Regions from separate parts of the Mesorhizobium sp. CA6 genome, predicted to be linked through region 1. Evidence: predicted binding sites of a transcription regulator. Region 1 holds the regulator's gene; the other holds the start of a gene.
The links. Region 1 encodes LexA, which represses DNA repair genes until DNA is damaged. Its sites were predicted from a motif close to TGTTCNNNNTGTGTTCNG; they were not measured.
Positions count from the first base shown of each region.

Region 1 (7,933 bases):
TAGTTCGTGCATCTTGCCGGCGAGCTCAAGCCTGGCGGCCGACTCGCGCTTTTTGCTGCCCGGTTCCGGTTTTGTCGCAGCTTCGCTCATTCTCAACTCCTTTTGTTCCTCATGCCGGCAAGGCAATTCCTGCAAACGACACGTCGAAGTCACCGGAATGCGCGAACTCGCCACCGCATTTTAGGAGGTGCGTGCCAGATTGGGCCAAGCCCAATGTTGCACTGCGAAACATACCTTTCAATGCCAATCTTCTTGGGCCAGCTCGCTCCTAATCGATTTGATCTCCAATGCGCGCCAGGCTTTCCTGACGGCCCAGCACGGCAAGCACGTCGAACACGCCGGGCGAGGTGGTGCGGCCGGTCAGCGCGGCTCTCAGGGGCTGCGCCACGGCGCCCAGCTTGTGCCCGCCGGCCTGCGCGAAGTCGCGGATCGAAGCCTCGGCCGAGGCGGCGTTCCAGTCGCCCTGAACAGAAGACAATGCACCATGCGCGCCGCGCAGAATCGCGCGCGCATCCGCGTTGAGCAAGCCCGCCGCCTTCTCGTCCAACGGCAACGGCCGCTCGACGAACAGGAACGCCGCGCCGTCGACCAGTTCCACAAGCGTCTTTGCCCGCTCCTTGAGGCCGGGCATGGCGGCAAGCAGTTGCGCCTTGCGCCGGTCATCGAGCTTTGCCGCGAGCGCCGGGCCGCCTTCGAGATAGGGCAAGGTGGCGACGAAGATGTCGAACAGCGCCCGGTCGTCCATCTTGCGCATATGGATGCCGTTCAGCGCCTCGAGCTTGGCGAAGTCGAAGCGGGCCGCGCCCTTGTTGACGTCGCCGATGTCGAACCAGGCGATCATGTCCTTAATCGACATCACCTCGTCGTCGCCATGGCTCCAGCCGAGCCTGGCCAGATAGTTGAGCAGAGCCTCGGGCAGGTAGCCCATGGCGCGATATGCCTCGACGCCGAGCGCGCCGTGCCGCTTCGACAGCTTGGCGCCGTCGGCGCCGTGGATCAGCGGGATGTGCGACATCGACGGCACATCCCAGCCCATGGCGTTGTAGATCACTGTCTGGCGCGCGGCATTGGTCAGGTGATCGTCGCCGCGGATGATGTGGGTGACGCCCATGTCGTGATCGTCGACGACGACGGCATGCATGTAGGTTGGGACGCCATCGGAGCGCAGGATGATGAAGTCGTCGAGATCCTTGTTGGGGAAGCGCACCTCGCCCTGCACGCGGTCGTTGACGATCGTCACGCCCTCGGTCGGTGCCTTGATGCGGATCGCGCCCTTGACGCCTGCGGGCGCCTCGGATGGGCCGCGGTCGCGCCAATGGCCGTTGTAACGCGGCGGCAGGCCCTTGGCACGTGCGGCCTCGCGCATCGCCTCCAGCTCCGCCGGCGTCTCATAGCTGTAATAAGCCTTGCCCATGCGCACGAGCTGCTCCGCCACTTCGCGGTGACGCTGCGCGCGCTCGAACTGCGAGACGGCTTCGCCATCCCAGGAGAGGCCAAGCCAGGTCAGCCCGTCGAGAATGGCAGCCGTAGCGGCTTCGGTGGAGCGCTCGCGATCGGTATCCTCGATGCGCAGCAGCATCGTGCCGCCGGTGTGCTTGGCATAGAGCCAGTTGAACAGCGCCGTGCGCGCCCCGCCGATATGCAGGTAGCCTGTAGGCGAGGGGGCAAAACGGGTGACGACCTTGTCGGACATGGAACTCTCGAGGAAGCGCTGAAAAATGCATGTTTCGCGCAGACTTCCACGCGACCGGCGTTCATGTAGCATAGGCGGTCTGGGGCGCAAGGGGCAGACCCGATGGCTGGACGTGGCCGGGGCGTGAGGGAGGGCGGGGAAACGACAGCTGGCGTCAGCGAGCGCCTGATGTTTGCCCATGCCGCGCCTGCGGAAGAAGCGCCGGTTTCGCTTCCGGAACTCCGTCTACCAGCCGGGCTTCTGCCGCCCGGTGCCGGTGCGCTTCAGCCAGCCTCGTCAATAGACACCGTAGGCCGAATCCGCAAACAGCTTGGCCGCGCTTCGCTTCCTGCGTTGCGCCGAGGCATCGCCGTCGCCATGGAGATCGAGCTTGACCGTGGCGTGGGCTTCCTGCTGGTGCCGGTGTTCCTGGCAGCCGGCGTGATCTGTTACTTCTCGCTGAGCGCCGAGCCGGACCTCTACAGGCCGCTTGCGGCGGTCGCCCTGATGGCGGTCTGCGCGGCGGTCTCGCGTTCCCGGCACAGAACGCACCTTGTCTTCATGGCGGCGTTTTTCTGCGCCTTGGGCTTTCTTGCGGCCAAGGTGGAGACCTGGCGGATGGCGACCCCGATGCTGGGTTCCGAAATCCAGACACGGCTGACGGGCCGCCTCGTCACCGCCGAGGCGATGGCCAACGGCCGTGTCCGGCTCACCATAGATCTGATATCCACGGAGCGTCCGAAGCTGCGCTACGCGCCGGACCGCATCAGGCTGTCGGCGCGCAGGATCCCGTCCGACATGTCGGCCGGGTCGATGCTGACCGGCTATGCCAAGCTGCTGCCGCCGACAGGTCCTGTTCGGCCGGACAGCTACGACTTTTCCTTCGACAGCTATTTTGCCGGCATAGGCGCCAGCGGCTTTTTCCTGGGCTATCCGAAACTTGTCGCGCCGACCCCGAGTGCGCCAACGGAGGTGCCGTTTGGCGCGCGCGTGGCATCGGCCATAGAAAATGCTCGCGAGGGGATTGCCGACCACATCAGGAGCAGCATCGGCGGTTCCGAGGGCGAGATCGCGGCGGCGCTGATCGTCGGCGTTCGTGCTGGCATTCCGGAAGCCATCAACGAGTCGATGCGACGGACCGGCATCTACCACATCATTTCGATCTCCGGCCTGCATATGGCGCTGGTCGCCGGCACGATCATGGTGCTTTTGCGCGGCGCCTTCGCGCTGTTTCCGGACTTCTCGTCGCGCCGGCCGGTGAAGAAATATGCCGCTGGCATCGCGCTGGCGTCGATCGCCGCCTATCTCGTGATCTCCGGCATCGTGGTGGCGGCCGAGCGAAGCTTCATCATGCTTGGCGTGATGCTGGTCGCCGTGCTTTTCGACCGCGCGGCGCTGACCATGCGCAACCTGGCGATCTCTGCCATCGCCGTCATCCTGGTCTCGCCGCATGAAGTGGTCGGCCCGAGCTTCCAGATGTCCTTCGCCGCCACCGCCGCCCTGGTCGGCGCCTATGCCGGCTTTGCCGACTATCGCGCCGGCAAAACGACCGCGCCGCCGGCAAAGCGTTCGTTTCTCGGGTTCTTATCGCGAAAACTGGCGATTGGAGCGGGTGGCGCCGCCGTGACGTCGCTCATCGCGGGCAGCGCAACATTGTTGTTTGCCATCTGGCACTTCCAGCGGGTGTCGCCGCTCAGCCTGCTGGCCAATCTGGCGGTCATGCCGATCGTCTCATTGGTCGTCATGCCGTTCGCCGTGCTGAGCGCGCTGGCCATGCCCTTCGGCTTAGACGGTCCCTTCCTCTTTGTCATGGGCAAAGGCCTGACGGCGATGATCGCCATTTCGGCATGGATTTCCGAGCGCTCACCGGTCGACGCCGTGGGGCTGATCTCGATCCAGTCGGTGCTGCTGGCGACGGTCGCGCTGGTCATCGCGACCATGGCTACCACTTGGCTGAGGCTTGCCGCCGTACCTTTCGCGCTCGCTGCGCTGCTGGCCATTCCGCACGTCCGCACACCGGACGTGCTTATCTCGGAGGATGCGCATCTGGTGGCGATGCCGATCGGCGGCGGCGAGCTTGCCGTCAATCGCGAACGCTCCAACGAGTTCACCACCGACAACTGGAAACGGGCGCTGAAAGCCGAGGAGATCGTGCCGCCAGAAAGGTTCGCCAAAGATACGCTGGACATTGCCGATCCCGCCGACCTGCCGCCCGGCTCGCCCTTCTATTGCAGCGGCGATCTCTGCATCGGTCGGCATCCTTCCGGCGCGATCGTCGCGCTCGCCGAGACCCGCGACACCGCCCGGCCGGCCTGCGGCTTCGCCGACCTCATCGTCATCAACGACGCCACGGCCTATAACCCGTGCCGCGATCCGCGTGTGCTCGTCGTCACCAAGCGGCAGCTGGCGCGCGACGGCAGCGCCGCCGTTTTCTTCGATCCGCAATCGGCAACCGCGCGGCCAACCGTCCGCTACGCGGTCGTAGAACCATACCGACCCTGGCACGAGCAGCGGAAATACACGCGCGAGGCGAGGGGACTGGCGCCCTATAAGCAGCCGGAAAAACCAGCCGCCGCACCGGCCCAATAGATTGTCGTTCGGGCGAAGAAGGCCGGGCAGTTCTGCTCAGTAGCGGCGGATAAGTCCGACGAGCTTGCCCTGAACCTTGACCCGATCCGGTCCGAAGATCCGGGTCTCATAGGCCGGGTTGGCGGCCTCGAGCGCGATCGAGGCACCCTTGCGGCGGAAACGCTTAAGCGTCGCCTCCTCATCGTCGACCAGCGCCACCACGATCTCACCCGGGCTTGCCGTGTTCGCATTGCGGATGATGACGGTGTCGCCGTCGAAGATGCCGGCCTCGATCATCGAGTCGCCCTTGACCTCCAACGCGTAATGCTCGCCGCCCATGATCATGTCCGGCGGCACCGAGATCGAATGCGTCTGGTGCTGGATGGCGTCAATCGGCACGCCGGCGGCGATGCGGCCCATCACCGGAATGGATACGGCCGCCGCGGCCTCGTCGTCATTGCTTGGCGTCGGGGTGCGTGATGGAGTCGTCGGCTTGATCTGGCGACTGAGATTGCCTTGGCCGCCCTGGATGACGCTCGGCGAAAACTTCTTCGCGGCATTCAGGCCAGGCGCGATCGAGTCGGGCAGGCGCAGCACTTCCAGCGCGCGCGCCCGATTCGGCAGCCGGCGAATGAAGCCGCGTTCTTCCAGCGCCGTGATCAGCCGGTGGATGCCGGACTTGGAGGCAAGGTCGAGCGCCTCCTTCATCTCATCGAATGATGGAGGAATCCCGCTCTCCTTCAGGCGTTCATGGATGAACATCAGGAGTTCATGTTGTTTGCGCGTCAGCATCGGCGGCCCCCACGGGTTCTGAAACCAGAATCAGAAAAACAAACCCAGAACAAACACTATCTGTTCCAGTTGTGTTCCGCAACCGTTTAAAGTTTAGTGAATTTGTTAAGGCTGCCGAAACAATGTCGCATCCGGTGACGGCCGGCTGCCCCTCCTGGGGCAGCGGCATTGATTCCGCTCGATTTTGGAGTTCCCCTTAAGCTGAAATACAACCCGACACGATCACGAAGCCGTGGTTGGGATCACGTCGGCTCGTACCGTAAGCGCGTGGCACCGTGAACGAAACGAACCCAAAATGCCAACCTTGGCGAAGTTCCGATCCGCAGTCTTCGCCGTCTATGGACCAGCTAACATAGGACCAAAGGTTCTTGCCCTGTCGCCGAGGGTGGTGAGACAACCCCCTTGGCCAGATCGAAATGGAGGCGGCAGCACAATGAGGGGAATTCCTGATCTCGCCGAAGTCGAGGCGATGGATGCCGCGGATCCGCTGCGCGCGACGCGCGATCGCTTCGTCTTGCCGGAAGGCGTCCTATATCTCGACGGCAATTCGCTGGGCGCTGCTTCGATCGACGCCTTCAGCGAGATCGAGACTGCCACGAGGCAGGAATGGGCGCGGGATCTCATCCGCGCCTGGAACACCGCCGGCTGGTTCGATATGCCCATCGAGCTAGGTGACCAGCTAGGACGGCTGATCGGCGCGAAACCCGGCCAGACGGTCGTTTGCGACACGACTTCGATCAATATCTACAAGGTCCTGCATGCGGCACTTGCAATGCGGCCCGAGCGTTCGGTGATTGTTGCCGAGGGCGACAGCTTTCCGACCGACCTCTACATGGCGGAAGGGGTCGCATCGACGCGGTCCGGCACGGTGCTGCGGCTCGAATGCGCAGATGCCCCGACGATTGAGGAACTGGTTGACGATCGCGTCGCGGTCATCCTGGTCAACCACGTCAACTACAAATCCGGCCGGCTGCGCGACATGGCGGCGCTCACCCGCAAGGCTCATGAAGCCGGTGCGCTGATCGTCTGGGACCTCTGCCACACGGCGGGTGCGCTGCCGGTGGATCTCGACGGCTCGAATGCCGATTTCGCCATCGGCTGCACCTACAAGTATCTCAATGGCGGGCCGGGCTCGCCAGCCTTCATCTACGCCGCGAACCGCCATCACCGCGACATTCGCCAGCCGCTCAGCGGCTGGTGGGGCCATGCCCGGCCTTTCGCGTTCGAGCAGGGCTACGCTGCGGGCACGGGCATCCGGCGGTTCCTGTGCGGAACGCAGCCGGTGCTGTCGATGCGCGCGCTGAAAGGGGCGCTGGATCTCTGGAACGATGTCGACATGAGGGCCGTGCGGAGAAAAAGCGTCGCGCTGACGGACCTGTTCATCCGGCTTGTCGAGGCCAGATGCGGCGGCTTCGGTCTTGAGCTGGAGAGCCCGCGCTCAGGCGCCGAGCGCGGCAGCCAGGTCTCGTTCGCACATCCGCATGGCTACCAGGTGATGCGTGCCTTAATCGAGCGCGGCGTGATCGGCGATTTCCGCGCGCCATCCACCATTCGTTTCGGCTTCACGCCGCTTTATGTCGGCTACCGCGATGTCTGGAATGCAGTCGAGGTGCTGCAGGACATCCTGCGCACTGGCGTCTGGCAAGACGCGCGCTTTGCCGTCAAAACAACCGTTACCTGACTTTAAATCGGCGATGCCGAACAAATGATCTGATCGCGGAGATACCGTTGCTGGGACATCGTATTGTCGACTGGGATGACGCTTATGCAAATGGCGCCAATATCGCCGGCGGCGACCGCTGGCCGGCGGCGTGGGATGGGCCGGCGCGGGCATTCCGCGAAAGGCTGCAGTCAGAGGGCAGGGCGCGGCTCGATGTTATCTACGGCGAAGCGCCGCGCAATCGCTTCGACCTGTTTCTCCCGTCTGCGGCGCCAAAGGGGCTCGTTGTGTTCATCCACGGCGGCTATTGGATGGAGTCGGACAAGAGCTCCTGGTCGCATCTGGCTGGAGGCGCGCTCGGCCGCGGCTTTGCCGTCGCCATGCCCTCCTACACGCTGTGCCCGCAGACCAGGATCAGCGGCATAGTCGGCGAGGCCGCGGCAGCGATCGAGAAGGCGGCGGCCATGGTCGATGGTCCGCTGATGCTGACCGGGCACTCGGCCGGCGGGCATCTCGCGAGCCGAATGGTGACCACGGTCTCACCGCTATCATCCGATGTGGCGCGGCGCATACGCAAGGTCGTTTCGATTTCAGGCCTGCACGACCTTCGGCCGCTGATGTTCACAGCGCTGAACGAGACCCTGAACATCGACGAGCCGGAAGCGCGGAGCGAAAGCCCGGCATTGTTGCGGCCTCGACAGGGAGCCTGCATCACCTGCTGGGCCGGCGGCGGCGAGCGTGCGGAATTCCTGCGCCAGAGCGCGTTGCTCGCCAACATCTGGACCGGGCTCGGCGCCTCCACCCGTTCAGTGGTCGAGCCGGACCGACATCATTTCAACATTGTCGATGGCCTCGCCGACCCGGATCATCCCCTGACCCGTACGCTGGTGGACGAATAAGGGTTACGATCGACTTCGTCGACGTATCAGGATCGACTTCGTCGACGCCTAGCGCAGCATGAGCACGCTGCATTCAGCGCCGGCTTCCGCCGCCGGCGCAAAGGGCTCGCGCACGATCAGGCCGTTGGCGTCGGCGAGCATCCGCAGCATCGAGGAGTCCTGGATTCCGAAAGGTATCGCGACCAAGGTGCCGGCGTCCTCGCGCACGACGGCGCGCACATAGTCCTGCCTAAGGTCGTTGGCCCGCATCGCGGTGCCAAGCCGGGCCGTTCGCATATCCTGATGGTGATCGCGGCCACCGAGCCGGGCAAGCAGCGGTTTCAGGAAGAGTTGCGAGCAGAC
Region 1 covers NZ_JAIUHI010000012.1:143,246-151,178, reverse strand. The annotation lists gene gltA (citrate synthase) at 1-90, opposite strand, end outside; gene gltX (glutamate--tRNA ligase) at 269-1,693, opposite strand; gene LB526_RS19400 (ComEC/Rec2 family competence protein) at 1,796-4,261, shown strand; gene lexA (transcriptional repressor LexA) at 4,298-5,032, opposite strand; gene kynU (kynureninase) at 5,466-6,713, shown strand; gene LB526_RS19385 (alpha/beta hydrolase) at 6,761-7,591, shown strand; gene glp (gephyrin-like molybdotransferase Glp) at 7,640-7,933, opposite strand, start outside.

Region 2 (7,933 bases), on a different contig from region 1:
GGCAGGCGCCGAACGGGTTGTTGAAGGAGAACAGCCTGGGCTCGATCTCCGGAATGGTGAAGCCGGACACCGGGCAGGCGAATTTTTCCGAGAACAGGATGCGCTCATGCGTCTCGTTTTTCGACTTGTTGACCGAATCCTCGCCGGTCTGGCTGGCGTCGAGCGGCTTGTCGGCGAATTCCGCCACGGCAAGACCTTCGGCAAGCTTCAGCGCGGTCTCGATCGAGTCCGCGAGCCGCGTGGCCAGGTCGCCGCGCACGACGATGCGGTCGACGACGACGTCGATGTCGTGCTTGTATTTCTTGTCGAGCGCCGGCACGTCGGCGATCTCGTAGAAGACGCCGTCGACCTTGACGCGCTGGAAGCCCTTCTTCTGCAGTTCCAGCAGTTCCTTGCGGTACTCGCCCTTGCGGCCGCGCACGATCGGCGCCAGCAGGAACAGGCGCGTGCCCTCGTCCAGCGCCAGCACGCGGTCGACCATCTGCGAAACCGTCTGGCTTTCGATCGGCAGGCCGGTGGCCGGCGAATAGGGGATGCCGACACGCGCGAACAGCAGGCGCATGTAGTCGTAGATTTCCGTGACGGTGCCGACGGTCGAGCGCGGGTTGCGCGAGGTGGTCTTCTGCTCGATCGAGATGGCGGGCGACAGGCCGTCGATCTGGTCGACGTCCGGCTTCTGCATCATCTCGAGGAACTGGCGGGCATAGGCCGACAGGCTTTCGACATAGCGGCGCTGGCCCTCGGCATAGATGGTGTCGAAGGCAAGCGACGACTTGCCGGATCCCGACAATCCGGTCATGACGATCAGGCTGTCGCGCGGCAGGTCGAGATCGACGTTCTTGAGATTGTGTTCGCGCGCCCCGCGAATGGAAAGGTATTTATGGTCGGCCATCGCCGGTCGCCGCCTCAGATCTGGAATTTGCTGGATTGGCGGGTTTGTCCCGGCCATCCCCTATGTAGGTATTTTCACCGCCACGTCGAGAGACGCCACAATCTCGACGGGACAAGCCGATCATGGGTTTAACCGTCTTTCGCGCGAGCGGGCAAGCGGAAAGAACAAAGATCGAACACGCTGCTGACAAAGCGTTGTGGAAACAATCGCCGCCCAAACGTTGTGAGAACAATCGCCCAAACGTAGTGGAAACAATCGCGGCCGAGCTACGCGCCGTTGGGTGTGTCGAAGCACTCGACTTACCTGCACGTAACCTCCAGGCGATCACATTTTTCGGTAACCGACTATTCAACGGTTGACGTCCCGAGCCCAGGGGAGCAGTCTCAAACGCGTCAACGAAGCCGGCCGTCTTTCGATGGCCTCGCCGCCCAATAGGCGGTCTGCGAGACGCCGCAGGCGATAGCGATTTGCGCTTCGAACGACATTGTCGCAACGGACCCAGGAGCGGAGCATGACGCCACCGGACAGTCCCTTGAGGCTCCACACTGAGATGGAGCCGCGGCGGGCATAAGTGCCAGGGCAGACTTGAAACGCCGGCCCGACAAACCGTGACTTGCCGATTCTTAACAATTAGAGACGATAGTCGGATCGTCGGCTGAACGCCGCGTTGCATCCGAAACAGAACGCCGGCAGTCCACTCCCGGCTAAAATTGGATTATCAGATCCATGAAAGCCCCGTCCACCTGCGGAAGCAGTGGCGGGGCTTACATTTTGTGGTGTTCGCGTTTGACCCGCTCGCGATCAATGGTTCGGGATCCGAGCGCCGCCCGTCGCCATATCGATCGTTATGCTGCCGCCGATCCTGACATCGGTGTCGCCGATCTTGAAGGAACCGTCGCTGCCGGCCGGTAGCGCGTCTGGTTCCGGCTGCGGCGCCGGCTTGGCGATGCGGTAGTCGCCGCTGACGCCAGGCAGTTTCTGCGCCGAACTGTCGTCGGCAAGGGCGGCGCCGGCCACCAGCGCGCCGGCAAGCGCGGCGAGGGCAACGCACAAGTGCCTGGATTGGAACGGATCGATCATGCGCGGACTATAGGGACGCGGCTAGGGCAATGCCAGACGCGCGGCGATCAATTTGCCGCGCGCCTTCCCGCAACGTCAGGCCGCTTTCTTGCGCGTGTCGTAGACGTGGTCGACAAGGCCCCAAGTCTTGGCTTCCGCGGCGCTCATGAAGTAATCGCGATCGAGCGTGCGCTCGACCTCCTCGTAGGTCCGGCCGCAATGCTTGGCGTAGAGCTCGGTCATATGCTGCTTGGTACGCACGATGTCCTCGGCATGGCGCTGGATGTCTGAGGCCTGGCCCTGAAAGCCGCCCAGCGGCTGATGCAGCACGATCCTTGTGTTGGGCAGCGCGATCCGCCGCCCCGGCGCGCCGGCCATCAGCAGGAAGGAGCCCATCGAGGCGGCAAAGCCCATGCAGACCGTCGACACCGGGCAGGAGATGTACTGCATCGTGTCGTAGATGGCGAAGCCGCTGGTCACCATGCCGCCCGGCGAGTTGATGTAAAGCGAGATCTCCTTGTCGGGGTGGTCCGATTCCAGCGACAGGAGCTGTGCGCAAACCAGAGCCGAGACGTTGTCGTTGATCTCGCCATTGATAAAGACGATGCGCTCGCGCAGCAGCCGCGAAAAGATATCGAAGGAACGCTCGCCGCGGCTCGATTGCTCGATGACCATCGGCACCAGATTGGCAATGCTCATGACGGGTTTCCTCGGTCCTCTTTTTGATCAGGCCGCGCGCAGCATCATGCAGGGCGCATTGGCGGCGGTCGGGTTCTTGCGCGCGTCGAGCGAAAGCCCGCAGCCGGCGCCGGAGACAGCGATAAGAGGCTGTGCGACCGGCACGAAGCCGTCATGCACGATGCTGAGATGTGTGCCGCCCGAGGCCGTGCCGGCAAGCGTGAAGGTGACGACACTGTCGAAGGGTGGAAGCCCGCCGTCGTCAGCACCAGGTTTTTCGCGCCAGGAATAGCGCAGCAGCCTGCCGGGCTCGGCGTCGAGCACCTCGCATTCGATCGGCGCATCCGGTCCGACAAAGGCGAAGCGGCTGCCGGCTTCCGGCTTGATGTCGTTCGGCATCATCCAGGCGGCGAGCAGTTCCGGCTCGGTCAGCGCCCGCCAGACCTTTTCCGGCGGCTCAGGGAGGTCGCATTCGAAGCTGAGCGGCGCTTCGTTGACAATCGGGTTTTCGGTTGCCGTCATTGGTCCATTCCCTTCAGAACCGTCTTCAACTTCTCGATGCGTTCCGGCCAGAAGGCGCGGTAGCGTTCGATCCAGCCGAGCAGCGGGTCGAGCCCCTGCGGATCGGCGCGGTAATAGGCGTTGCGGCCGGCACGCCGCTCGACCACCAGGCCGGCGCCGCGCAGCACGGCAAGGTGCTGCGAGACCGCCGGCTGCGACACACTCATGCCGGCGCGCAGCTCGCTCACGCTGATCTCGCCAGCGGCCAGCCGCTCGTAAACTGCGCGTCGCGTCGGGTCGGCCAGAGCGCGGAAAATCTCTGCTTCGATCATGGCAGAAGCATAAGTCGATACTTATCGATTTGGCAAGCTTCTATTTGATCGCCATATCAAAACGCACGTCCAACCCTGCCTTTGCTGACATTCCTTGACAGAAAGTGCAGCTACGACTAGAACGAAAAGAGAACAAAAACCTTGTGGGAAAAGCCAGCCTTTTGCGGGCGGCGACGACCCGCAGGCTATAAGGTGAGCGACTTGAAATTTGTTTCGGATGAGCGCGGAGAAGTAAGATGGCGGGTAGCGTCAACAAGGTCATTCTGGTCGGCAATCTCGGAGCGGATCCTGAAATCCGCCGCCTGAATTCCGGTGATCCGGTCGTCAACATTCGCATCGCCACGTCGGAAAGCTGGCGCGACAAGAACTCGGGCGAGCGTAAGGAAAAGACCGAGTGGCATAACGTCGTCATTTTCAACGACCAGCTCGCCAAGGTGGCCGAGCAGTATTTGAAGAAGGGCATGAAGGTCTATGTCGAGGGTCAGCTGCAGACCCGCAAATGGCAGGACCAGACCGGTGCCGACAAATACACCACCGAGGTCGTGCTGCAGAAATTCCGAGGCGAGTTGCAGATGCTCGACGCGCGCGGCGAGGGCGGCGGCGGCCAGGTCGGCAATTATTCCGGTGGCGGCAACAGCCGAGGCTCGGATTTCGGCCAGTCCAGCCCGAATGAAAGCTTCAACCGCGGCGGCAGTGGCGGCTCCAGGGGCGGCGGCTCGTCACGCGAGCTGGACGACGAGATCCCGTTCTAAGCGTCTCGAAACGGCCGTCTGAGGGGAAGGCGTGATGTCGCTCGGACCGCTTCTGTCGGCGTCGCCTCCCATTCCGTGGCATGCATTCGCGGCCTTCGCCGCTTTGGCCATCGGCGGCGCCCAGTTGGCGCTGCCGAAAGGTACTGTGCGTCATCGTGTGCTGGGCTACACCTGCGTGGCGTTGATGCTGGTCATCGCCATATCGAGTTTCTGGATCCAGCAGATCCGGCTCGTCGCTCCGTTCAGCCCGATCCATCTGTTGTCGATCCTGGTGCTGGTCACCATGCCGCTGGCGGCCTGGTATGCGCACACGCATAAGGTAACCGCGCATCGCGGCGCCATGATCAAGCTCTATCTGTTCGCGCTGGTCGGCGCCGGCATCTTCACGCTGCTGCCGGCCGGATCATGCACGCCGTTGTGTTCGGCCAGTAAGGCGTGTTGATATTCAGGTGAGGCCGGCCTGACCTGAATATCAACACGCCTTGGCGGACGGCAATTTCTCAAGGAAGGTCAACGTGAAAGCACGCATCAAATGGGTCGAGGAACGCACCTTCGTCGGCGAGTCCGGCAGCGGCCACAAGGTCGTGCTGGGCGCGGCGCACAGGCCGGAAGGCAAGACGCCGGGACCGAGCCCGATGGAACTGGTGCTGATCGGCACCGGCGGCTGCTCGGCCTATGATGTCGTGCACATCCTCGAGAAGGGCCGGGAGGCGGTCGAGGATTGCGTGGTCGAGCTCGACGCCGACCGAGCCGAAGCCGATCCAAAGGTGTTCACCCGCATCCACATGCATTTCATCGTCAAGGGGAGAGCCCTGTCGCACGACAAGGTGAAACGCGCGATCGATCTGTCGATCGAAAAATACTGCTCGGCTTCAGCCATGATGGCCAAGACGGCGACCATCACGCATGATTTCGAGGTGGTCGAGACGGCGGCGAAGTGAGGCAGTAGGCAGTAGGCAGTACGATACTTATTCAAGCGGCCATCAGCGCCTTGATGCCGTCCGCCACGAACTGAACGGCTAGCGCCGCGAGGATGACGCCGAGCAGACGGGTCAGGATCGAGCGGCCGGTCTGGCCGAGGATGCGGTCGATACGCTCGGACAGCACGAAAACCAGAAAGGTGATCACCAGACAGATCGCTATGATGCCGACCAGCGCCGCCTGTGCGCCAAAACCCTGGAAGGAGCCCGACAGCAGCACGGTTGCCGAGATGGCGCCCGGACCGGCGATCAGCGGGATTGCCAGCGGGAAGGCGGCGATATTGTGAATCATGTCCTTGGTGATGGCGACGTCGCCGATCTTCTCCTTACGGTCCTGACGGCGCTCGAACACCATTTCGAAGGCGATGAAGAACAAGAGGAAGCCGCCGGCGACGCGAAAGGCCGGCAGCGTTATGCCGAACACCGACAGGATCGAGGCGCCGGCAATCGCAAACAGCGCCATGACCAGGAAGCCGATCACCGAGGCGCGGATCGAAACCTGCTGGCGCTCGTCACGGTTCATGCCGCGCGTCACGGCCAGGAAAAGCGGCGCCAGTCCCGGCGGGTCGATGGTCACCAGGATGGTGACGAAGGCGTTGAACAGGCTGTCGAAACTCGGCATCGCTGGTCCCCTCCCGCCGGGCGAAGCCCAGGTTTTGCAATTGGTAGAGCAAAGCTGTGGCGCTGGAAAGCGGAAGGAAATGGTGTGCGAAGCTGTGAAAGCAGGCGCGAGGGATCGCTTTCAATTCCTTGCGGCTTTTCGATCGCTATCGAGGTTCATTTAGGCGACGAGCCAGAAACTCGACCTCCATTCGCCAGGTCGCGCCGCCATCATGCGAGCGCTCGCCGAGCCAGCGAAACGAGTTTTCGGTGATGCGTGAAAAGCTCCAGCGCACAGACGCGCCGGTGCCGTCCGTACCGACCTGGACGATCGTGCCGTCCTCGGTGTGGCCGAGTTGGCGGCTGTAATACTGGTTGCGCGGGTCGCTCCAGAAGATGTGCCAGGCGTCGGCGCCCGGATCGTAGACACGCAATGTGGTGCCGTAGAAGGTCCATGCTCCGAGCGAAGTCTGGACCCCGGTGTTCCGCGCGGGCAAGATCCAGACGTCCTGCACGGCGCGGCCTTCGAGAACCCAGCCGAAATGCACTTCGCCGCGACCCGTGAGCCTTGTGCCATCCTCGAGAATGCGTGTGGCATCGAACGTCCATGCGCCGATGAAGCGGCCATAGAGTTTCAGCTTTTCGGCAAGGTCCGGTTTTGGGCCGTCGCTGTGCAGGGCCTCGGCAAAAGGATCGGTCATTGTTGCTGCCTCGTTTGTCAGGAGAGGGCTAGCAATAGCGGTATGGCAGGGTTCTACGCTTGGGAAAAATTGCTATCTTTCAGCCATGACGACCGCGCAGAAGACTCTGGCTTCCGGACATGGCTGGCAGGTGTCCGACGTGGTGTGCACGGCCGTCGCCGGCGACAAGCCATTCGAGGAAGAGCATTGCAGCTTTTGCGTCGCCGCCGTGACCAGGGGCACGTTCCGCTATCGCACGCGCCAGGGGACGGCGATGCTGGCGCCGGGCGCCCTCCTGCTCGGCAATCCCGGCGCCTGCTATGAATGCGGGCATGAGCACGGCGCCGGCGACCGCTGCCTCTCCTTCCATTTTTCGCCGGCCTATCTGGAGCGCGTCCTGGCCGACCTGCCGGATGTGAAACGGCTCGGCTTTACCCATCCACGCCTGCCGCCCTTGCCGGCGCTGGCGCCTCTGCTGGCCGAGGCGGAGGCGGCACGGGAAGCGGGCGACGGCGACGCATTCGAGGAACTCGGCCTGCGCATGGCCGGGGCGGTCGCCACGGCTGCGGCCGACACTTCCACAGCTGGCCGGGCGCCCAGCCGCCGCGACCAGAAACGCGTTGCCGAGGCGGTGCGGCTGATCGAGCTCAACGCCGATCGACCATTGTCGCTTGCCAAGCTCGCTGCCGGCGTGGCGACAAGCCCGTTTCACTTCCTGCGCACGTTCCGGCAGGTTGCCGGCATGACGCCCTATCAATTCCTGCTGAGGACGAGGCTGCACCGCGCCGCGGTGCGTCTGCGCAGCTCGAGCGCGGCGATCTCGACGATCGCCTTCGATGCCGGCTTTAACGATCTGTCGACCTTCAACCGCCGGTTCCGGCGCGAGATGGGACAAGCTCCCGGCGCGTATCGCGCCAGACGGACCAGAGGGCGCTAACGCCGGCTGAAGCGAAATCGACCTTGGCCATATCGTCGCAATCAGCGATATCCATTTGAAATTGCCATCAAAATTGTCTCTGGAAAAGTCCGGCCGACATTGGAGTTTCGGCGAGGCTTCCTATATAAGCGGTGAGTGATTCCCGACTGGATTGTGACCTGATTTGACCGACCAGAAGACACCGCGCGGGCCGGACGGCGGCCCCACCGGCATCGAGCCGATTTCGATCATCGAGGAGATGCAGCGCTCCTATCTCGATTACGCCATGAGCGTGATCGTCAGCCGTGCGCTGCCCGACGTGCGCGACGGCCTGAAGCCGGTGCATCGCCGCATCCTCTATGCCTCGCATGAGAGCGGCTACCACTGGAACCGCAAATATGTGAAATCGGCCCGCCCGGTCGCCGACGTGATGGGTAAATACCATCCGCATGGCGATGCCTCGATCTATGACGCGCTGGTGCGCATGGCGCAGGACTGGTCGCTGCGCGTGCCGCTGATCGACGGTCAGGGCAATTTCGGCTC
Region 2 covers NZ_JAIUHI010000021.1:5,630-13,562, reverse strand. The annotation lists gene uvrA (excinuclease ABC subunit UvrA) at 1-892, opposite strand, end outside; gene LB526_RS25575 (hypothetical protein) at 1,694-1,972, opposite strand; gene LB526_RS25570 (ATP-dependent Clp protease proteolytic subunit) at 2,048-2,650, opposite strand; gene LB526_RS25565 (SRPBCC family protein) at 2,678-3,151, opposite strand; gene LB526_RS25560 (ArsR/SmtB family transcription factor) at 3,148-3,462, opposite strand; gene LB526_RS25555 (single-stranded DNA-binding protein) at 3,699-4,214, shown strand; partial or broken gene LB526_RS25550 (DUF2306 domain-containing protein) at 4,249-4,646, shown strand; gene LB526_RS25545 (OsmC family protein) at 4,730-5,155, shown strand; gene LB526_RS25540 (MarC family protein) at 5,187-5,816, opposite strand; gene LB526_RS25535 (hypothetical protein) at 5,962-6,495, opposite strand; gene LB526_RS25530 (helix-turn-helix domain-containing protein) at 6,581-7,411, shown strand; gene gyrA (DNA gyrase subunit A) at 7,575-7,933, shown strand, end outside.
Region 2: the regulator LexA is predicted to act here: its motif matches at 3,580-3,597, upstream of LB526_RS25555 (single-stranded DNA-binding protein).